2 regions of the Streptomyces sp. NPDC126510 genome follow, and region 2 is predicted to be linked to the other one. Evidence: riboswitches for the same ligand, from Rfam matches in the RefSeq annotation. Region 2 holds a riboswitch; the other holds the start of a gene.

Region 1 (10,609 bases), on a different contig from region 2:
CGCGGACGGTGCGGGCGTGGTCCGACCTGATGGATGCGGTGCCGAGGGCCATACCGGCAGGTTAGCCAGGGGCGGTCGGTCCCCCAACCGGGGGCCGACTTTTGCCCTAATTGTCCACTTGTTGTCCATCCCTTGGACAAGCCGTGGGGACTACGCCTCACGCAGCCGCTTCGCGAACGCGGCCGCCGCGGCCCCGGGATCGTCCGCCTCGGTGATCGCCCGGACGACGACGACCCGCCGGGCGCCCGCCTCCAGGACCTGGTCGAGATTGCCGAGGTCGATGCCGCCGATGGCGAACCAGGGGCGGTCGGTCCTGAGAGCGGCGGTGTGGCGGACGAGGTCCAGGCCGGGTGCGTGACGGCCGGGCTTGGTGGGCGTCGGCCAGCACGGGCCGGTGCAGAAGTAGTCCACGCCCTGTTCGACGGCGGCCGCCCCGGCCTCGGACTCGGCATGGGTGGAACGGCCGATCAGGACGTCGTCGCCGAGGAGCGCACGGGCCGCGGGGACCGGCAGGTCGCCCTGGCCGAGGTGCAGGACGTCGGAGCCGGCGGCATGGGCGACGTCCGCACGGTCGTTGACCGCGAGCAGCTTGCCGTGCCGGGCACAGGCGTCCGCGAAGACGGCCAGGTACTCCAGTTCCTCGGCGGCCTCCATGCCCTTGTCCCGCAACTGCACGATGTCGACCCCGCCGGTCAGCACGGCGTCGAGGAACTCCCCGAGGTCGCCCTGCCGCTTGCGCGCGTCGGTGCAGAGGTAGACCCGGGCGTCGGCGAGCTGGGCCCGTGCGGTGGCGGCGGCGGTGCCGGTCATGCGTGTCCCCCTGGGTGTCGGTGGCGTGCGGGTGGGCCCGCGTGGGCGGCGTGCGGTGGCCCGCGTGAGCGGCGTGCGCGGGCGGCGTGCCTGAGCGTGCGGCACGGGCCGCACCCGTCCCGCCGCGACCGCCTCGGGCACCCTACGCCTGCCCCGGCCCGCCACGGACCCGTCGGCCAAGGCCGGTGAGGTCCGCGGCGCCATGGGTGGCGTTCGCAGCCACGCCGGTGGCGTTCGACTCCCCGCACGCGGCGCATGCCACCCCTGGGCCGTGACCCCTCGGGTCACGGCCCCCACATCGGGCGGTTGTTCAGGTCCGGCCCCGCTCACACGGCACCGGACGGTTGTCCCGTCGCGGCCGGGTCAGACCGCGAGCGCCTGGGCGCGGCGCTTCACCTCCGTGCCGCGGTTCTCGCTGAGCGCCTGCGCGGGGGTGCCGGGCAGGCTGGGGTCCGGGGTGAAGAGCCACTCCAGCATCTCTTCGTCCGTGAAGCCGTCGTCCCGCAGGAGCGTCAGGGTCCCGGACAGGCCCTTGACGACCTTGTCCCCGTCGATGAAGGCGGCGGGGACGTGCAGCGCGCGGTTCTCACCTCGGCGTACGGCGATGAGCTGGCCGTCCTTGACCAGCTGCCGCACACGCGTCACCTCGACGCCGAGCTGTTCGGCGATGTCGGGGAGGGTGAGCCAGGCGGGGACGAGAGCATCGATCTTTGCGTCAATCTCGGTCACGGAAACCAGCCTGCCATTTGCCGCTGACAGTCGGAAGCCGGACCGGTCCACCCGGCGGACGCGCCGCGCCCGGCCGCACCGCGCCCGCGGCCCTCACCGAGGCGGTGGCGTCTGGGCCGTCGCCGCTTTCATGGGCCTGGCCGGATCGGCCAGCAGCACCGGATTCATCGGCGTGCCGGACTCGATCAGGCGGCGGCCCTGCGCCAGGTCGCGGGGCCGGCCCACCGCCAGCAGCGCGACCAGCCGCTCGGCCCGCAGCCAGCAGACCGTCCAGGCCGGACCGGAGGGGTCGCCCCTCCACAGGGTGGTGTCCGCGGCCGCGTGGTGCCCGGCGTACTGGACGAACCGCCCGAACTGCTCGGACCAGAAGTACGGCACCGGGTCGTACACGGCCGGTGTCTCCCCCGTTGCCCCGCCGACGATGTTCACGGCGACCGTGCGCGGCCCCTGGAGGGCGTTGTCCCAGTGGTGGATCAGAAGGCGCTCGCCGTAGCGCCCCGAGGGGAAGGACGCGCAGTCGCCGACCGCGTACACATCCGGCACGGCCGTGCGCAGATGCTCGTCGGCGACGATCTCGCCGTGGGGGCCCAGTTCGAGGCCGGAGCCGGCCAGCCAGGCCGTGGCGGGGCGGGCGCCGATGCCGACGACGACCGCGCCCGCGGGCAGCCGCGTGCCGTCGTCGAGGACGACGGCACCGGGTTCGACGCGCTCCACGCGCGCGTGCGTCCGCAGGACCGCGCCCGCGTCGGCGTACCAGCCGGCCATGGGGGCGGCCACCTCGGCGGGCAGCGCCTCGGCGAGCGGGCGTTCGGCGGCCTCCACGACGGTCACCGCGCAACCCGCCTCGCGCGCGGCGGTGGCGAACTCCGCGCCGATCCAGCCCGCGCCGACGACCACGATGTCGTGCTGGCGGGCCAGCACCGGCCGCAGCCGCTCGGCGTCGTCCAGGGTGCGCAGCAGATGCACCCCCGGAACGCCCTCGGTGCCGGGCAGCCGGACGGGTTCCGCGCCGGTCGCGACGACGAGGACGTCGTACGGCACGGGCCCGTCCTCGGTGTCCAGCTCGTGGTCGGCGTGGCGCAGGCCCAGCACCTCGCAGCCGAGCCGCAGTTCGATGCCGAGGGCCTCGAAGTCCACGTCGAAGGCGGAGCTTTCGGACTTGCCGAGCAGGACGGCCTTGGACAACGGGGGCCGGTCGTAGGGCTGGTGGGGCTCGGCGCCGATGAGGATCACGTCCCCGGCGAAGCCCTGCTCGCGCAGGGCGACGGCGGTCTGCACCCCGGCCATGCCCGCACCCGCCACGACGACGCGCCGCGGCGCGGACGGACCTGGTTCCTGCGTCTGCTCGCTCACCTGATCACCATAGACACCTGACGTTTTGTCAGTCAGTGCTCATGCGCCGTGACCTGCTCCACAACGCTCGTGCCGTCGCCCCGCCGGGACTCCCACTCCCAGGTCTCCTCCAGCCGCACCCGCCCGTCGGGCAGCTCCACGACCGCCGAGACGCAGTGCCCCGAGGACGTGGTGCCGTCCCGCTTGAGCTGGACGTACCGGAAGTCCAGCCGGTCACCTTCCCGGGTACCCACGAGGTGCCCGCGTACGACGTCGCCGCCCGTGTACTCCGCCCAGATCTCGCCCGCCCGCTCGTGGTACGTGAACCGGGTCCGGGTGCCCACCTGACCCGGTGCCTGGTCGGCGACCGGGGCAAGGACGAGACCGTCGAGGGATCGGGCCATGGGCTGAGGCTCCCTTACTGCGGGGCAGGGCATCGGGCTAGGGTGGCCAACGTAAAGCACTCGCGGGAGCCCGGACGCACCGGGCTGAGAGGGAGGCTGGCGGCCTCCGACCGTACGAACCTGATCCGGGTCATGCCGGCGAAGGGAGGGGCTGGACGCCCATGTCGCGTACGTCCACATCGTCAGACGTCCTGGTCATCGGGGGCGGGATCATCGGCCTGGTCACGGCCTGGCGGGCCGCGCAACGCGGGTTCGCCACGGCCGTCGTGGACCCCGAGCCGGGCGGCGGTGCCGCTCAGGTGGCTGCCGGCATGCTGGCCGCCGTCACGGAGCTGCACTACGGCGAGCAGACCCTGCTCGGGCTGAACCTCGCCTCCGCCCGGCGCTATCCGGACTTCGCCGCCGAGCTCACCGAGCTGACCGGCCGGGACCTCGGCTACCGCCGCTGCGGCACGCTCGCCGTCGCCCTGGACGCCGACGACCGGGCCCACCTGCGCGAACTGCACGCCCTGCAGCAGCAGTCGGGGCTGGAGTCGCAGTGGCTGTCGGGGCGCGAGTGCCGACGCCTGGAGCCGATGCTCGCGCCGGGCGTGCGCGGAGGGCTGAGGGTCGACGGCGATCACCAGATCGATCCCCGGCGGCTGGCCGGGGCGCTTCTCGCCGCGTGCGAGCGGGCGGGTGTGGTCGTCCACCGGACGTGGGCGGAGCGGCTGACCGTGGTCCGGGACCGGGCCGCGGGCGCCGCCCTGGCCGACGGGACCGGGGCGGCGGCCGGGCAGGTGGTGCTCGCCGGGGGGAGTCTCAGCGGGCGGCTGGCGGGCGTCCCGGAGGACGTGCTGCCTCCCGTGCGGCCGGTGAAGGGGCAGGTCCTGCGGCTGACCATGCCGCAGCGGCACGGACCCTTCCTGAGCCGGACCGTGCGGGCGGTCGTGCGCGGCAGCCACGTCTACCTGGTGCCGCGGGCGAGCGGCGAACTGGTCGTCGGGGCCACCAGCGAGGAGCTGGGCTGGGACACCACGGTGACCGCGGGCGGCGTGTACGAGCTGCTGCGGGACGCGCACGAGCTGGTCCCGGGCATCACCGAGCTGCCGCTCACCGAGACCAGGGCGGGGCTGCGGCCCGGCTCCCCCGACAACGCGCCGCTGCTCGGACCCACCGGTCTGGAGGGGCTGCTGCTGGCCACCGGGCACTACCGCAACGGCGTCCTGCTCACACCGGTGACCGGTGACGCCATGGCGCACGTCCTGGCGACGGGCGAACTCCCCGAGGAGGCCCGCCCCTTCACCCCGAAACGCTTCAGCCCCGCCACCGCACTCACGGAGCAGCCCGCATGAACATCTCGGTCAACGGCGAGCCCCGGGACGTCGGGCCCGGCACGGCTCTGGACACCGTCGTGAGGTCGCTCACGGCCTCGCCCTCGGGCGTGGCCGCCGCCCTCAACGAAACCGTCGTCCCCCGCACCCAGTGGCCCTCCACGCCCCTGTCCGAGGGGGACCGCGTGGAAGTCCTCACCGCCGTCCAGGGAGGCTGACGATGGCCGACGATCCGTTCGTCCTCGGCGGCACGTCCTTCACGTCCCGTCTGATCATGGGCACGGGAGGGGCGCCCAGCCTCGACGTGCTGGAGCGGTCGCTGGCCGCGTCCGGGACGGAGCTGACGACGGTCGCGATGCGCCGGGTGAACGCCTCGGTGCACGGCTCGGTGCTGTCCGTCCTCGACAAGCTCGGCATCCGGGTGCTGCCGAACACGGCGGGCTGCTTCACCGCCGGCGAGGCCGTCCTCACGGCCCGCCTCGCGCGCGAGGCCCTCGGCACGGACCTGATCAAGCTGGAGGTCATCGCCGACGAGCGCACGCTGCTGCCGGACCCGATCGAGACGCTGGAGGCGGCCGAGACCCTGGTCGACGACGGCTTCACGGTGCTGCCGTACACCAACGACGATCCGGTGCTCGCGCGGAAGCTGGAGGACGCGGGCTGCGCGGCGATCATGCCGCTCGGCTCGCCGATCGGCTCCGGGCTGGGCATCCGCAACCCGCACAACTTCCAGCTGATCGTGGAGCACGCGCGCGTGCCGGTGATCCTGGACGCGGGCGCGGGGACGGCCTCGGACGCGGCGCTGGCGATGGAGCTGGGGTGTGCGGGCGTCATGCTCGCCTCGGCGGTGACGCGGGCGCAGGAACCCGTGCTGATGGCCGACGCCATGCGGCACGCCGTGGAGGCGGGGCGGCTGGCGTACCGGGCCGGGCGGATCCCCCGGCGGCACTTCGCGCAGGCGTCGTCGCCCGTGGAGGGCATGGCCGCGCTGGACCCGGAGCGGCCCGCTTTCCAGTAGAGGCCAGGAGAAGGTGGGACACACGTCACAGGTCGGCTGCAGTCCCGCCCCGGAAACAGCAGGGGGGACAGGGCTGTCGGTCGTGGCTCGTACACTCGCCTGCGTGGACACGACCCTTCAGGACCCCTTGGTTGGGCAGGTGCTCGACGGCCGGTATCGCATCGACGCGCGGATCGCGGTCGGCGGGATGGCCACGGTCTACCGGGCCGTGGACACCCGGCTCGACCGGGTCCTCGCGCTCAAGGTGATGCATCCCTCGCTCGCGGTCGACGCCTCGTTCGTCGAGCGGTTCATCCGCGAGGCGAAGTCGGTGGCCCGACTGGCCCATCCGAACGTGGTGCAGGTCTTCGACCAGGGCACCGACGGCTCCTACGTGTACCTGGCGATGGAGTACGTCGCGGGCTGCACCCTGCGGGACGTGCTGCGCGAGCGCGGGGCCCTGCAGCCGTGTGCCGCCCTGGACATCCTGGAGCCGGTGCTGGCCGCTCTGGGCGCGGCGCACCGCGCCGGGTTCGTGCACCGCGACATGAAGCCCGAGAACGTCCTGATAGGGGACGACGGGCGGGTCAAGGTCGCCGACTTCGGCCTGGTCCGGGCCGTGGACACGGTGACGAACACCACCGGCACCGTGCTCGGCACGGTCTCGTACCTCGCCCCGGAGCAGATAGAGGACGGCACCGCCGATCCCCGCGTCGACGTGTACGCGTGCGGCGTGATGCTGTACGAGATGCTGACCGGTGACAAGCCGCACGACGGGGACTCCCCCGCCGTCATCCTCTACAAGCACCTGCACGAGGACGTGCCCCCGCCCTCGGCCGCCGTGCCCGGCATGGCGTACGAGCTGGACGCGATGGTGGCCTCGGCGACGGCCCGCACCCCGGCTCTCCGCCCGCACGACGCGGTGGCCCTGCTCGCGCAGGTCCGTGACGGACGCGGCCGGCTGGACGAGGACCAGCTGGACGCGGTGCCGCCGCAGGCGCTCGCGGCGGACCACGACAACGGCGGCGACCGGACGACCGTGATCCCGCGCGCCCTGACCACCCCCCGCCCGCTGCCGGTGAACGAGGACGACGAGGCCTCCGGGGCCGCCGCTCTCGACCGCACCAGCCGCTTCGCGTCCCCGCCGCCGCCCCCGCCGTCCCGGCGCAGGGGGCCCCGGCGCGGCCCGGCGGCGATCGTCGTCGCCGTCCTGCTCGCGCTGGGTGTCGGCGTCGGCGTCTGGTACATCAACTCCGGCCAGTTCACCGAGGTCCCGCCGCTGCTGACGAAGACCCAGGAGCAGGCAGAGGACCGGCTGCGCGACGCCGGTCTCGAGCTCGGCAGGGTGGAGCACGCCCACAGCGACACCGTGGAGCGCGGCCAGGTCATCAGCAGCGACCCGAAGGCCGGGACGCGCATCCGCGGCAACGACTCGGTGGGCATCACGGTCTCCGACGGCCCCGAGACCGTGCGGGTGCCCGCCCTCGCGGGACAGAAGCTGGGCGAGGCGCGGGACCTGCTGAAGGACGACGGGCTGGAGCCGGGCATGGTCACCCGGGAGTTCAGCGAGGACGTGCCCCGCGGCTCGGTGGTCTCCGCGAGCCCGGCCGACGGCACGAAGGTGCGCGCGGGCACGGCCGTCGCACTGGTCGTCAGCAAGGGCGCCCCCATCGACATCCCCGACGTCACCGGCTCGGACGAGGCGGACGCGCGGTCCGAGCTGACGGAGGCCGGGCTCAAGGTGAAGATCGCCACCGAGCGGGTCAACTCCTCCGAGTACGACAAGGGCCAGGTGGTCCGGCAGACGCCGAAGTCCGGCAGGGCGGCCGAGGGCGACACGGTGACGCTGACGCTGTCGAAGGGCCCCGAGATGATCGAGGTCCCGGACGTGGTCGGCGACGCCGTCGACGACGCCAGGCAGGCGCTGGAAGGTGCCGGGTTCGAGGTCGACGAGGACCGCGGGCTGCTCGGCCTGTTCGGCGACGAGGTCAAGAGCCAGTCCGTCGAGGGCGGTCGGACCGCGCCCAAGGGCTCCACGATCACCATCAAGATCAGGTGAGTCGGGCGGGCCTGAGGCCCGCGGCCGGGGCAGGGCCGGACGCATGACACCCTGAACGGGTGAACAGTCAGCTGTCCGGCCCCTCCCGCAACCCCGTGGGCGGCCACGTCCCCGTGGCCGGTGGGCTCCACTCCGTCGGCCTGTCGTACGCCCGTGATCTGGCGGCGGAGGCCGTCCAGGTCTTCGTCGCCAACCCGCGCGGCTGGGCCACTCCCACCGGTAACCCCAAGCAGGACGAGGCGTTCCGCGCGGCGTGCGCGGACGGGTCGATCCCGGCGTACGTCCACGCCCCCTACCTGATCAACTTCGGCTCGCACACCGAGGCGACCGTGGAGCGGTCGGTGGAGTCGCTGCGGCACTCCCTGCGGCGCGGGCGGGAGATCGGGGCGCTGGGGGTGGTCGTGCACACCGGCAGCGCGACCGGCGGCCGGGAGCGGTCGGTGGCGCTGAAGCAGGTACGGGAGCATCTGCTGCCGCTGCTGGACGAGCTGACCCACGACGACGATCCGTTCCTGCTGCTGGAGTCGACGGCCGGCCAGGGTGCCTCACTGTGCTCACGGACGTGGGACTTCGGCCCGTACTTCGAGGCGCTGGACGCCCACCCGATGCTCGGCGTGTGCCTGGACACCTGCCACATCTACGCAGCCGGGCACGACCTGACCGGACCGAGCGGAATGCACCAGACGCTGGACCTGCTGGTCGACACGGTCGGCGAGGGCCGGCTGAAGCTGATCCACGCCAACGACTCCAAGGACGTCGTGGGCGCGCACAAGGACCGGCACGAGAACATCGGCGTCGGCCACATCGGCGAGGACCCGTTCCGGGCGCTGATGACGCACCCCGCGACCGCGGGCGTGCCGCTGATCATCGAGACGCCGGGCGGCAAGCAGGGGCACGCGGCCGACGTGGAGCGGCTGAAGAAGCTGCGCGACGGCTGAACCTCAGAGGTCGGGGCCGTCCCCCGGGAGCTCCTGGTAGGAGTAGCGCTGCTCCCGCCAGGGGTCGCCGATGTTGTGGTAGCCGCGCTCCTCCCAGAAGCCGCGCCGGTCGGCGGTCATGTACTCCACGCCGCGCACCCACTTCGGGCCCTTCCAGGCGTAGAGGTGGGGGACGATCAGGCGCAGCGGGAAGCCGTGCTCGGCGGTGAGCAGCTCGCCGTCCTTGTGGGTGGCGAACAGGACCTGCTCGTCGGCGAAGTCGGACAGCCGGAGGTTGGAGCTGAATCCGTACTCGGCCCACACCATCACATGGGTGACGTCGTCCGCGGGCGGGGCGAGGTCGAGGAGCGTGCGGGCGGGGATGCCGCCCCACTCGGCGCCCAGCATGCTGAACTTCGTGACGCAGTGCAGATCGGCCACGACGGTGGTGTGGGGCAGGGCCGTGAACTCCTCGTGCGTCCAGCAGTGCTTGCCGCCGCCGGCGGTGGCACCGAAGACGCGGAACTCCCAGCGCTCGGGCCGGAACTTGGGGACGGGCCCGTAGTGCGTGACCGGCCAGCCGCGTTGCAGCCGCTGGCCCGGGGGCAGCTCCGGCTGCGCCGCTCCTGCTGGATCGCGCCCTTCTCCCGATTCGTGTTCCAGCGGCTGACCCATGACTCCATCCTGACAGACCCCGGGTGATGCCCCTGACCGAGGCCACCCCGAAACGGAACAAACTCGACTAAGCATGCCCTTACTTACTAAGTGCAGACTTACTGGACGATCTTCTTCCTCAGTGGAATCATGCGGCGCAACCTGCCAGTTCCCCCCGCGCGGAAGGAGCCTCTGCGATGCAGGGCGACCCCGAGGTCCTCGAATTCCTCAACGAGCAGTTGACCGGCGAGCTGACGGCGATCAACCAGTACTGGCTGCACTACCGGATCCAGGACAACAACGGCTGGACCAAGCTCGCCAAGTACACGCGTGAAGAATCCATCGACGAGATGAAGCACGCGGACAAGATCACCGAGCGCATTCTCATGCTGGACGGCCTGCCCAATTACCAGCGGCTCTTCCATGTACGGGTCGGCCAGACGGTCACCGAGATGTTCCAGGCGGACCGGCAGGTCGAGGTCGAGGCGATCGACCGGCTCAGGCGCGGTATCGAGGTGATGCGCAGCAAGGGCGACATCACGTCCGCGAACCTCTTCGAGTCCATCCTCGAGGACGAGGAGCACCACATCGACTATCTGGACACGCAGCTCGAGCTGATCGACAAGCTCGGTGAGGCGCTGTACATCGCGCAGCAGATCGAGCAGCCGAGCTGAGGGCTGCCGTCAGGCGGCGTCTTCCAGCTCCGAGAGCACCGGCTCGCCCCGGTCGGCAAGGTCACGACGGGGGCAGGACCCCCTGCCCAGGATGGCCTGGATGCGGCGTACGCAGGACCCGCAGTCGGTGCCCGCCTTGCAGGCGGAGGCTATCTGGCGGGGAGTGCAGGCGCCGCCGTCCGCGTGCTGCTTGACCTGCTGCTCGGTGATGCCGAAGCAACTGCACACGTACACGCGGTTCACCTCCCGACGGGTCGTTCCCGGATTGCCGCCCCGTTGATCGGTGAGGCAAACCTAACCTTACCCGTCGGGTCGCGAGCGGAAAAGTGGAGTGGGGCGCGGATCGTGTGATCCGCGCCCCAGTCCGTGCCCGGGTAACAGGCGGACCTGCTACTGGTCCCTGTACATCTCGGCCACGAGGAACGCCAGGTCGAGCGACTGACTGCGGTTGAGCCGCGGGTCGCAGGCCGTCTCGTAGCGCTGGTGCAGATCGTCGACGAAGATCTCGTCGCCGCCGCCCACGCACTCGGTGACGTCGTCGCCGGTGAGCTCCACGTGGATGCCGCCCGGGTGGGTGCCGAGGGCCTTGTGGACCTCGAAGAAGCCCTTGACCTCGTCGAGCACGTCGTCGAAGCGGCGGGTCTTGTGCCCGGAGGCCGCCTCGTAGGTGTTGCCGTGCATCGGGTCGGTGATCCAGGCGACGGTGGCACCGGAGGCGGT
Region 2 (10,609 bases):
GCGTAGTCGTACGTGGCCGGATCAAGGGCCGTGCCGAGTTCAGGCGCGTCCTCCTGGTGGCGGATGCCGCAGGCGCACGGCCGGTTGCCGGGCCGGTTGTGGACCCGGCCGAACGACGGCGCGGTGAGGGTCGCGAAGACCCTCGGGTGATCGCGGATCGTTTCCGGGGTTCCCTTGGCCGGGTCCCCGACCAGCCCAGCGCGGATCAGGTGGTAGGTGTCGCCCGCGTAGGTCCAGGCGCAGGACGGGCAGCGCGAGGCGCGGCGGTTGCCGCAGGCGACCCGGAGACGGCCGCCGGGCTCAGCGTCGGTGGAGTAGGAATGCAGCACCTGCCCGGTGAACGCGTCGCGGGTGACGGTGGAGCCTTGCAGGTGGATCGGGTCGGAGCAGCCGCCTGTACGGCGGATCTGGTCTTGGATGCGGTCGAAGCCATCAGACCCGGCCACCCTCAGCACGTCGGCGAGGGTGGCCGGGTCCAGGCCCGCCATGGTGGCGGTGTCAGTCACGTACGTTTCACCTCCCGACGCGGTGGAGCGCGGGCGCCGTGGCGGGGGTGGTGTGGCCGGTGCCCTTGCAGGCCGGGCAGGTGACACGGAGTGTGGCGCGGGTGCCGTCGCGGTGGCGGGCTCCGGTGGTGATCACAGCAGCGGCGAAGCCGTCGCAGACGCGGCAGACGCGCTTGGTCGGGGCGTGCTGGTGCATGATGAGGCTTCCCTTTCGGGTCCGTTGGATCTGGAAGTGGTGCAGGCGCCCGGAGCGGCGGAAGTTTGGCGACCGAGGCCGCTCCGGGGGCCGTCAGCGCTGCTTGTCGAGATCCTTGAGCAGCAAGCGCAGGACGACGGCGACCACGGCGACGGAGATGCCCGTGATGGCCACGGCCAGGAGCATCGAGACCAGGACGGCGCCGACGACCAGGACCACGGCACCACCGCCCGCGGCGAGGGCGAGCGCGCTGCCCGGGGCGAGCTGGACGGTCGGCCGGTTCGAGGCCGGGACGACCGGAGTCGGGGCGGGAGCGGTGGGTGCCGGCATGTTGGCGGCGACGGCCGGAGCGGTGTCCTGGGTCGGGTACTTCGGGGTGAACACGGGCGGTGTCCCTTCGTGGGTTACTTGACGACCGCGCCGACGGCGGGGCCGAGGATGCTGTCCGCGACGAGGTAGCCGCCGAGGAGGAGCACGGCGACCAGCCACCACGGCGGGCGGACGAGCTTGATGCCGAGGAAGCCGACGACGAGCAGCGCGAGCCAGAGCGGAACGTCCATGGCGGTCTCCTGTCAGGCCTTGCAGCGGTGGGTGCGGGCGGCGAGTTCGGCGGCGGCGCGGCTGGTGTAGTCGGCGGAGAAGCCACAGCCGGGGGCGGTGCAGGCAGCCGTGTGCATGTCGCGGCCCCGGGCGTCGTAGTACGTGGCGACCTGGACGGGGCCGATGCGGAGGCGGTCGCGGAAGCGGCGGTAAGCGCTCACGGGTGTTTCTCCTTCCTGGTCAGGTGAGTTGGAGTTCGGCGGTGATCGCGTCGGTCATCGGAGTGGGCAGGCCGAGCCGGGCGGACAGGTCAGCCGCGGGTATCGGTGAGCCGGTGGAGGCCCGGTGTGCGTCAGCGATCTTCCGGGCGTGGTCGAGCAGGGCGGCCGGGACCGCTGGCGTGCTGGTAGGCGGCTTCGGCGGTGCGGCCGTCAGCTCCGGTGCCGGTACGGGAGCCGTCTCGGGAACGGGGTCGGGTTCGTCGGTGCGGTGCATCTCGACTTCCGGTGCGGCGGGTTCGTCGTTCACCAGTTGCTCGGGCGGAGCGGTCGTTTCGGTGGGCGAGTGCACCAGGAGCGTTCCGCCCAGGAACGCCAGGGCGGGCCAGCCAGCGACGAGGATGCACAGCCAGGCGGGCACGGCGTCGAGGTCGAGGAGCCCGGCGGTGGCGACGTTCGCGCCGAGCGAGGCGAACAGTGCGATGACGAACCAGATCCAGGCCGAGCGGTCCCGGCGGGCCGTGCGCAGCCGACGCCAGGCAGCGACAAGCAGCAAGTCCACGGAGACGGGGTAGGCCCAGGCTTTCCAGCCGGTCTGTCCGGCGGCTGCGGCCAGGTCGTGCAGGTGGGCGAAGGACAGCGCACCGGCGATGACGGCCTGGACCAAAACCGCGTCCGGACGGATCGAGCGAGGCATGGAGGACACCTCCCTTCGGGGGTCAGTCAGTGACCGGCCGGGCCTTGACCAGCGAGGGGCCAACGGCCGGCATATCGGCGGGCACGTAGGGGCGGAAGGGTTCGAGGGCGGGGAAGTCCGGGACCAGGTGAGCGAAGGCCCGGCAGACCGCTGCCACCTCGTCGCGAGACGTGTCGGGGGTGCGGATCTTCGACCAGCCACCGGAGGCGTCCGCCGCGACCGCCGTCCCGGGGCGTTCCATCGGGATGAGGCTGGCGACCGCGACCGCGTCGGGGGCCACGTCGTTCAGACCCATCTCGGCGGTCTGCTTGTCGTTGACCCGGTGCACCACCCGGCCGGTGAGCTGGGCACGGAGCATGGTGGCGCCCTTGCCCAGGTCGGAACCGAAGCGCTGCCCGCAGATCTCCAGGTGGATGCCGACCGCGCGAGCCATCTGCGCCAGCCGAATCAGCGTGGTGACGATCCGCTCGCGGCGTTCCTCATCTTTCTTGGAGGAGATCAGGAACAGCTCTGCCACCTCGTCCACGAGGACGACGACCGGCACCGGCCGGAGCGCGGCGGACAGCTCCCACATGTCGGAGACGCCGTGCGTCTTCAGCAGGTCGAAGCGGTTTTCCATCTCCGCCACCAAGACACCCAGCAGCGAGGCAGACTCGTCCGGAGTGGTGGCCAGTGCCGAGAGACGAGGCCCGTAGGCGGTCTGTTCCACCCCGCGCTTGCAGTCGATGCCGACCAGAGCCACCGGCAGTTGCGCGAGCCCCTTGATCAGGTTGCGCTGGTACATCGACTTGCCCGAGTGGTTCGCGCCCAGAGTGAGCGCCATCGGCGCCTTGCGATAGTCCCGCTCGAAGGCGGTCCCGTCCTCCCGCAGTGCGACCGGCACGACCATGTCGCGGGGACGTGCCTTGCGCGGCATCCGCACCCGGCGCAGCACGTCATAGCCGGTCATGCGCAGCTCGACGTACCCCGGCTTGGTCTCCGCCACGGCCACCGAGTGCACGCCCCAGGCGTGGCGCAGCCGTTCCGAGGTGGCGATCAGGTCGGCGGGTTCCAGACCGGCCGGGAGCCGCAGGGTGACCCGCAGGCCGGTCGAGGTGCCCCGAACCCGGCGGATCTTCGGCGGAACCGGCTGCACCTCGCGGCGGGCGACGTTGCGCGTCATGAACGCCCGCAGACCCGAGGGCTGCACCGTCAGGCCGCACACGTCCATGGTCGAGCGGTACGAGAGGAGGAAGCGGCCCCATGTGACCGGCATGCCGACCAGCGCCCAGTACACGCGCGGGGCGCGTACCTTCGCGTAGCCGAGACCACCGGCACCGGCTAAGGCTCCCGTGGCCTCCAGCCACATCGTCAGGTCGGTCATGGTCAGGCCGCCGGGGTGATCGCGACCGCGCGGAACGAGATGCCGTGGCGCTTCTGGCCGTTGAACTCGTTCTCCCAGTCACGGGCCTTCAAGCCGATCACCTTCACCGGCAGCCCCGGCGCCAGGCCCTCCGGGATACCCGTCTCCGGGATCGTGACCTGGTAGAGGTTGCCCTCCCCCTCGTCCGAGACCAGCAGGCCCACGGTCGACAGGCCCGCACCGGTCTCCCGGTCCATGGCGCGCTCTCCAGTCTTCTGGTTGACAAGCTTCGGCGTCGGGGCGGTGGCCACGAACACCACGGCGGTGGAAACGTCGATCTTGAACGACGGCATGAATCACTCCCTGAGTCGATGCGTTTGGAGCAGCCCAAAAAGGGCCCTCCGGTTCGCAGTCCTAGGACTGCGAGCGCCTGAGGAAACAGTGGCACGCAGTCCTGGGACTGTCAACAGTCCTGGGACTGTGTTTGACTGGTCGCGAAGAGAGGAGTCACGCGATGACGCCCAAGTGGCGAGAGCTGGCGGACAAGCTGGCTGAGCAGATCAAAAGGGGCGAGTACGCACCAGGCCAGCAGCTTCCGCAGATCAGGGAGCTAGTCGCAGAGGGCGAGGGCTCAAAGTCCACCGTCCATGCGGCCTACAAGGCTCTTGAGGTCGAGGGCCTGGTGACCTCGTCTCGGGGGCACGGCACCGTCGTACGGCAACAGGTGCCGCTCAAGCGGCTCGGCATCGCCCGGTACGACAAGGCCAAGTGGCGAGACGGCGACGAGGTCGCGTTCATCGCGGACCGCGTGGCCTCCGGGCGCAGCTACCGCCGAAATGAGCAGTCTCAGACGGTCAGCCTCATCGAAGCCCCGCCAGCAGTCGCAGCCGCACACGGCCTGCCTGAAGGGGCAGAGGTGTACGCGCGAGCGCGACTGGTGAAGGAAGGCGACCAGCCGACGCACACCCTGACCAGCTACTACCGACCCGAGCATGTCGAGGGCACCAGGCTGGTGGACCCGACACCGGGTCCGGCCGGCAAAGGCGGCGGCTTCCGGGTGCTGTACGACGCCGGGTACGAGATCGACCACATGAAGGAGCGGCTCTTCGCCCGGGCCCCCACGTCCGACGAGGCGAAGCTCCTACAACTACCGCCGGGTGAACCGGTGGTCGAGCTGCATCGAACGACCTACACGGCATCTGGCACAGTGGTCGAGTTCGCCATCGGTGTTCACGCGGCTTCGCGCTTCGCCTGGGAATACGAGTTCAAGGTTCCGGACTCAGCGAAGGGCGAGAAGGGACAGTAATGATCTCGACACAGGCACGGGCCGACGCACGACGCCTGTGGGACTACCACCAGATGGGCCACACCCCGCGGCCGTGCTCTGTCGCGATTGGCCTGGGCAGCCACGACCTGGGTGTGGCCGATACGGCAGTGGATCTGTACAAGCGCGGCATGGCTCCACTGCTTGTGTTCACGGGAGCTACCAGCCCCACGACGCGAGAACGCATGCCGAGGGGCGAGGCTGTCCACTACCGCGAGCGGGCTCTTGAACTCGGTGTCCCCAGCTCTGCGGTGCTCGTGGAACAGCACGCTCGCAACACGGGTGAGAACATCCGCTTGTCCAAAGCCCTGCTCGAAAAGGCCGGAGTGGACGTGTCCTCCGTGCTTCTGATCAGCAAGCCGTATGAGGAGAGGCGCTCGTACGCGACGGCTCGCAAGCTCTGGCCAGAGGTTGAGGTGGTTAGCGCCTCTACCCCGATGACGTTCGACGAGTACGTCGATTCCATCCGGGATGCGCGACTGGTCATCGACATGCTGGTGGGCGCCCTTCAGCGCTTGCTGATCTACCCGGAGCAAGGGTTCATGATCAGCCAGCCGGTGCCGGAGGACGTACGTCAGGCGTTCGAGCGGCTCTGCCGCGAAGGCTTCACCAGTCGGCTCCTCAGCACCACTGGCAAGGCTTCCGCCTGACATCAACTCGCCGCCAGGCCAGGCGCTCAGGCCACGAGCCATGCTCCTACGCGACCGGCCACGCCTGAGCTGTTACGAGTTTCTCTACCTCATCAAGCCCCGGCTGCGCTCCGCTCCGCCGGGCGCGCTTCCCGGCTCCGCTCCGGGCGCCGCTCCTGCCTTCGGCCCGCTCCGCCCGGGCTGCGCCGACGCGCGCCCACATGTGAAACAGGCCGGGGCCATGAGTCGAGAACCGCGGGAGCGCGGCAACGCTCAAACATGCCTCCGGCGGGGGCGCTCAGGCTCCGAGATGGAGGGGGCGCCGTTCGCGAGTGCCGGCCGATTGGTGGCGTGCGCGGGGAGCTCCCATCCCGCCTGCCATCGACCCAGGCAGAGCCGAGCAGACGCGGCCCCTGGCGTCCAGGTCGTTCGTACAGTGGCGCGCTCCACCTGGACGCCAGGAACCACGCCCGCTCCACGGTGTGTGGGTCGACGGCAGACGGGATGGGAGCTGGGTTCGGTGGGTGGTGGAGGAAGGGGAGTGTGTGCGGAAGGTGTGTCCACTTTTCCTGGAGCCGCCGACCTGCGAGCAACTCCGGCCAGTTGCTACGCCGACCGCGTGACAAAGCTTGCCCGCGGAAGTGCGCCCCATGATCTATGCAATTACATTGCGTACATGCGCAAGTACTGGATCAAGTGGGGTCTCGGGCTCCTGGGCTTGCTGCCTATTGGTCTGGTGTGCTGGCGCATGTCTCGACAACAGAGCACCAGCGGTTGGGATGAAGATCAATTTTTCCGCTCGGAGCTTGACCAAGAAATCGACTTGCAAGAACGTCGAGTCGACAGCTTGGACAGCAAGGGGGGCATCCTTCTGATCTTCGTGGCTGTTTTGGTAGGGGCTGTTAAGGACACGGACAAGGCCAGTGACATGCAACTGGTCGCACAATGGTTGGCGGCAGGGGCAGGCTTGTTGATCGTGCTGTCCCTGTTCTTCCGGAGCGGCAGCAGCATCGATCCGGTACGGCTGCGAGGCCTATATAGTGGGCAGCCTGAGAGCGTCATCCGGAAGGTTGTATTTGACACGCGTGCTGCTTTGCTCGGGATGAACCGGAAAACCGGAGCCAAGGCTTGGTTGCTCTTCGTGTCACTGCTGTTGCTCATCGTTTCCCTTGGCTTCTTGGTCGCGGGTACGATGACTAAAGCCGAAGGAGACAGTAATGAGCGCCCCGAGCAACCAAAGCAAACCGCAACCTCTTCGCCCGGACCCACGCCTAGTCGACAATCTTGAAGGCAACGCCTTGGAGAAGTTGATCGACAGGAAGAAGATCAAGAGGATGCAGAGGAAGCTGACCAACAAGAAGCCAAGGCCTTCGGCTTGACATCTCAGACTGCACTGGCGATTGCGAGAACAGGGCAGACGCCGAAGGGTTTCCCGTGGCGGCACAGTACAGCCGCGGAGTACAGCAACCGCACTGACTGGCATTGACCGCCGTTGCTCCGTATAGCGCTTCTGACCGGCCCAGCAGACCTCAGCGACCTCCCCGCCCATAGTCCGCATCGAGCGGTAGCGACGACTGTAGGGGACACACTGATCATGCGAACGGCGACAGGCCCTTGCCCTCCAGGTGCGCAAGCAACGAATCAAGGCATGCGTCTGCCGTAGCCAGGTCGGCACGGAAGAACGAGTCCTCGCCAAGCGGTCCACCGCTGATGATGACCATCCATGCCTTCCCCCGCTCCACCATGCGGTCACCGTCGACCTTGCAGACGGTCGTGACTCCGCGCTCAGCCAGCCACTCCATCAGTTCAAGCATGTCCCTCGCACCCCCCCCCGGAGAGATCATCCCAACCCCAGAGCACGCGCCCCTGGGCCGTCCCTGGGCCGTCCGAAGCCGACCAACGCCGACAGACGGCACCCGCGGGTGACCACCCCCACCCCACTCTGGCCTGGGCTCCCGGAGTTGATCTGCGACACTGGGAGGGTTATGCCTGCACCCGGAGAACTCACTTTCGTCGCCCCCCGCGGAGCCAAGAAGCCGCCGCGGCATCTTGCCGATCTCACTCCTGCCGAGCGCAAGGAGGCTGTTGCCGCGGTCGGGGAGAAGCCGTTTCGTGCCAAGCAGCTCTCGCAGCACTACTTCGCGCGGTACGCGCATGATCCGGAGCAGTGGACCGATATTCCGGCCGGTGCCCGGGGGCGGCTGCAGGAAGCCCTGCTGCCCGAGCTGATGACCGTCGTGCGGCATCTGTCGACCGACCAGGGCACCACCCGCAAGACCCTGTGGCGGCTGTTCGACGGGACGCTCGTCGAGTCCGTGCTGATGCGCTACCCGGACCGGGTGACCATGTGCATCAGCTCGCAGGCCGGATGCGGGATGAACTGCCCGTTCTGCGCGACCGGGCAGGCGGGGCTGGACCGGAATCTGTCCACCGCCGAGATCGTCCATCAGATCGTCGACGGCATGAGGGCGCTCAGGGACGGGGAGGTCCCCGGCGGCCCGGCCCGGCTCAGCAACATCGTCTTCATGGGCATGGGCGAGCCCCTCGCCAACTACAACCGGGTCGTCGGGTCCATCCGGCGGCTCACCGACCCCGAGCCCGACGGCCTGGGGCTCTCGCAGCGCGGCATCACCGTCTCCACCGTCGGCCTCGTCCCCGCCATCCACCGGTTCGCCGACGAGGGCTTCAAGTGCCGGCTGGCCATCTCGCTGCACGCTCCCGACGACGAGTTGCGCGACACCCTCGTGCCGGTGAACACCCGGTGGAAGGTGCGCGAGGTGCTGGACGCCGGGTTCGAGTACAGCGCCAAGTCCGGCCGTCGGCTGTCCATCGAGTACGCGCTGATCCGGGACATCAACGACCAGGCCTGGCGCGGTGACCGGCTCGGGCGGCTACTCAAGGGCAAGCCCGTGCATGTCAATCTCATTCCGCTGAACCCGACGCCCGGTTCCAAGTGGACCGCCTCGCGGCCCGAGGACGAGAAGGCGTTCGTGGAGGCCATCGCCGCCCATGGTGTGCCGGTGACGATCCGGGACACCCGTGGTCAGGAGATCGACGGGGCGTGTGGTCAGCTCGCCGCCACCGAACGGTAGTCTGACCCGCGTAAGAACATCTGCATATTCCGACAGGGGAGCGCCACAGCGCTGAGAGTGCGGCACACGGCCGCAGACCCTCCGAACCTGGCCCAGGTCATTCTGGGTAGGGAGATCGGTCACCACTCGAGCTGTTGCGCCCTGCCCGGGACCACGGAAGTCCCGGGCAGGGCCGCGTCTTCTCCTGGTCACCCCAGGAGGAATCCAGTGAGCGACAACAAGAAGCGACTGACGGCTGTCGTCGTCGGGCTCGGCATGGCCGGCACGCTCGCCGCGTGCGGGTCGTCCGACAGCGGCCAGGGGTCCGGCGACTCCAAGACCGTGACGCTCGTCAGTCACGACTCGTGGGCCGCGTCCAAGGACGTCATCGCGGCCTTCGAGAAGCAGTCCGGCTACAAGGTGAACGTCCTGAAGGACGGCGACGCCGGACAGGCCGTGAACAAGGCCATCCTGACCAAGGACAACCCGCAGGGCGACGTCTTCTTCGGGGTCGACAACACCCTGCTGTCCCGCGCCCTCGACAACGGCCTCTTCCAGCCGTACGAGGCGAAGGGGTCCGACCAGGTAAAGGCCGAGTACCGGGTCGACCGGAAGCAGCATCGCGTCACGCCCATCGACACCGGCGACATCTGCGTCAACTACGACAAGAAGTACTTCGCCGATCACAAGCTGCAGCCGCCGCGGAGCTTCGACGATCTCGTCGAGCCGCAGTACAAGAACCTGCTCGTCACCGAGAACGCCTCCGCCTCCTCGCCCGGCCTCGGCTTCCTGCTCGGCACCGCCGCCCGGTACGGCGACGGGGGCTGGGAGGGCTACTGGAAGAAGCTCAAGGCCAACGGCGTCAAGGTCGTCGACGGCTGGGAGCAGGCCTACAACCAGGAGTTCTCCGGGTCGGCCGGCGGGAAGAAGGCCAAGGGCGACCGGCCGCTCGTCGTGTCGTACGCCTCCTCGCCGCCCGCCGAGGTCGTCTACGCCGACCCCAAGCCGAGCACCGCCCCCACCGGCGTCGCCGAGGGCACCTGCTTCCGGCAGGTCGAGTACGCCGGGCTGCTCGCCAACGCGAAGAACGCCAAGGGCGGCAAGGCGTTCCTGGACTTCCTGACCAGCAAGAGGTTCCAGGAGGACATGCCGCTCAACATGTTCGTCTACCCGGTGACCGAGGGCGCCCAGGTGCCGCCGGAGTTCGTGAAGTACGGGCCGCAGGCGAAGGACCCGGAGACCATGGACCCGGCGAAGATCGCCGACCACCGTGACCAGTGGGTCAAGTCGTGGACCTCACTCGTACTGAAGTAGCCGCCCGGAGGCGGGGCGCGGCGGCGCGGTTCGGTCTGCTGGCCGTGCCCGTCGCGTTCTTCGCGGCCTTCTTCGCCTACCCCGTCGCCGCGATCGTCGCGCGCGGCCTCAAGACCGACGGGGCCTGGCACCTCGGGCGGATCGGGGAGGTGCTGGCGCAGTCGGACGTCCGGCACGTCCTGTGGTTCACGACCTGGCAGGCGGTGGTCTCCACCGTGCTCACCCTGCTCGTCGCACTCCCCGGCGCGTACGTCTTCGCCCGCTTCGACTTCCCCGGCAAGCAGGTCCTGCGGGCGGTCGTGACCGTCCCGTTCGTGCTGCCGACGGTCGTCGTCGGTACGGCGTTCCTGGCGCTCGTCGGCCGGGGCGGGCTGCTCGACGAGCTGTGGGGCGTACGGCTGGACACCACGGTGTGGGCCATCCTGCTCGCGCACGTCTTCTTCAACTACGCGGTCGTCGTCCGGACCGTCGGCGGGCTCTGGGCGCAGCTCGACCCGCGGCAGGAAGAGGCCGCGCGCATGCTCGGGGTATCGCCTCTGAAGGCCTGGCGGCAGGTCACGCTGCCCGCGCTCGCCCCGGCCGTGGCCGCCGCCGCGCTGATGGTCTTCCTGTTCACCTTCACCTCCTTCGGTGTCGTGCAGATCCTCGGCGGGCCCACCTTCTCCACCCTGGAGGTGGAGATCTACCGGCAGACCTCGGAGATCTTCGACCTGTCCACGGCCGCCGTACTGACCCTCATCCAGTTCGTCGCGGTGGGCGCGATCCTCGCCCT

Evidence for each region. A riboswitch is a leader RNA that binds a small molecule or an ion and turns the genes downstream of it on or off. The one in region 2 is predicted to bind thiamine pyrophosphate.
Region 1: another riboswitch for thiamine pyrophosphate. It lies ahead of thiO (glycine oxidase ThiO); the one in region 2 lies ahead of ABTX60_RS11940 (thiamine ABC transporter substrate-binding protein).

Annotation. Positions count from the first base shown of each region.
Region 1 covers NZ_JBEORR010000002.1:39,609-50,217, reverse strand. The annotation lists gene metF (methylenetetrahydrofolate reductase [NAD(P)H]) at 1-52, opposite strand, end outside; gene thiE (thiamine phosphate synthase) at 151-810, opposite strand; gene ABTX60_RS02160 (Rv2175c family DNA-binding protein) at 1,174-1,539, opposite strand; gene ABTX60_RS02155 (NAD(P)/FAD-dependent oxidoreductase) at 1,633-2,892, opposite strand; gene ABTX60_RS02150 (avidin-fold protein) at 2,925-3,275, opposite strand; TPP riboswitch at 3,328-3,439, shown strand; gene thiO (glycine oxidase ThiO) at 3,437-4,609, shown strand; gene thiS (sulfur carrier protein ThiS) at 4,606-4,806, shown strand; gene ABTX60_RS02135 (thiazole synthase) at 4,809-5,606, shown strand; gene pknB (Stk1 family PASTA domain-containing Ser/Thr kinase) at 5,710-7,644, shown strand; gene ABTX60_RS02125 (deoxyribonuclease IV) at 7,704-8,582, shown strand; gene ABTX60_RS02120 (sulfite oxidase-like oxidoreductase) at 8,586-9,236, opposite strand; gene bfr (bacterioferritin) at 9,413-9,889, shown strand; gene ABTX60_RS02110 ((2Fe-2S)-binding protein) at 9,899-10,132, opposite strand; gene ABTX60_RS02105 (class II 3-deoxy-7-phosphoheptulonate synthase) at 10,280-10,609, opposite strand, start outside.
Region 2 covers NZ_JBEORR010000007.1:180,684-191,292, forward strand. The annotation lists gene repSA (replication initiator protein RepSA) at 1-506, opposite strand, end outside; gene ABTX60_RS11880 (hypothetical protein) at 514-702, opposite strand; gene ABTX60_RS11885 (SpdD protein) at 796-1,086, opposite strand; gene ABTX60_RS11890 (hypothetical protein) at 1,107-1,262, opposite strand; gene ABTX60_RS11895 (mobile element transfer protein) at 1,275-1,463, opposite strand; gene ABTX60_RS11900 (DUF2637 domain-containing protein) at 1,483-2,157, opposite strand; gene ABTX60_RS11905 (FtsK/SpoIIIE domain-containing protein) at 2,180-3,520, opposite strand; gene ABTX60_RS11910 (SCO3933 family regulatory protein) at 3,523-3,852, opposite strand; gene ABTX60_RS11915 (GntR family transcriptional regulator) at 4,014-4,805, shown strand; gene ABTX60_RS11920 (YdcF family protein) at 4,805-5,473, shown strand; gene ABTX60_RS11925 (hypothetical protein) at 6,129-6,740, shown strand; gene ABTX60_RS11930 (hypothetical protein) at 7,045-7,266, opposite strand; gene rlmN (dual-specificity RNA methyltransferase RlmN) at 7,438-8,544, shown strand; TPP riboswitch at 8,569-8,675, shown strand; gene ABTX60_RS11940 (thiamine ABC transporter substrate-binding protein) at 8,800-9,837, shown strand; gene ABTX60_RS11945 (ABC transporter permease) at 9,813-10,609, shown strand, end outside.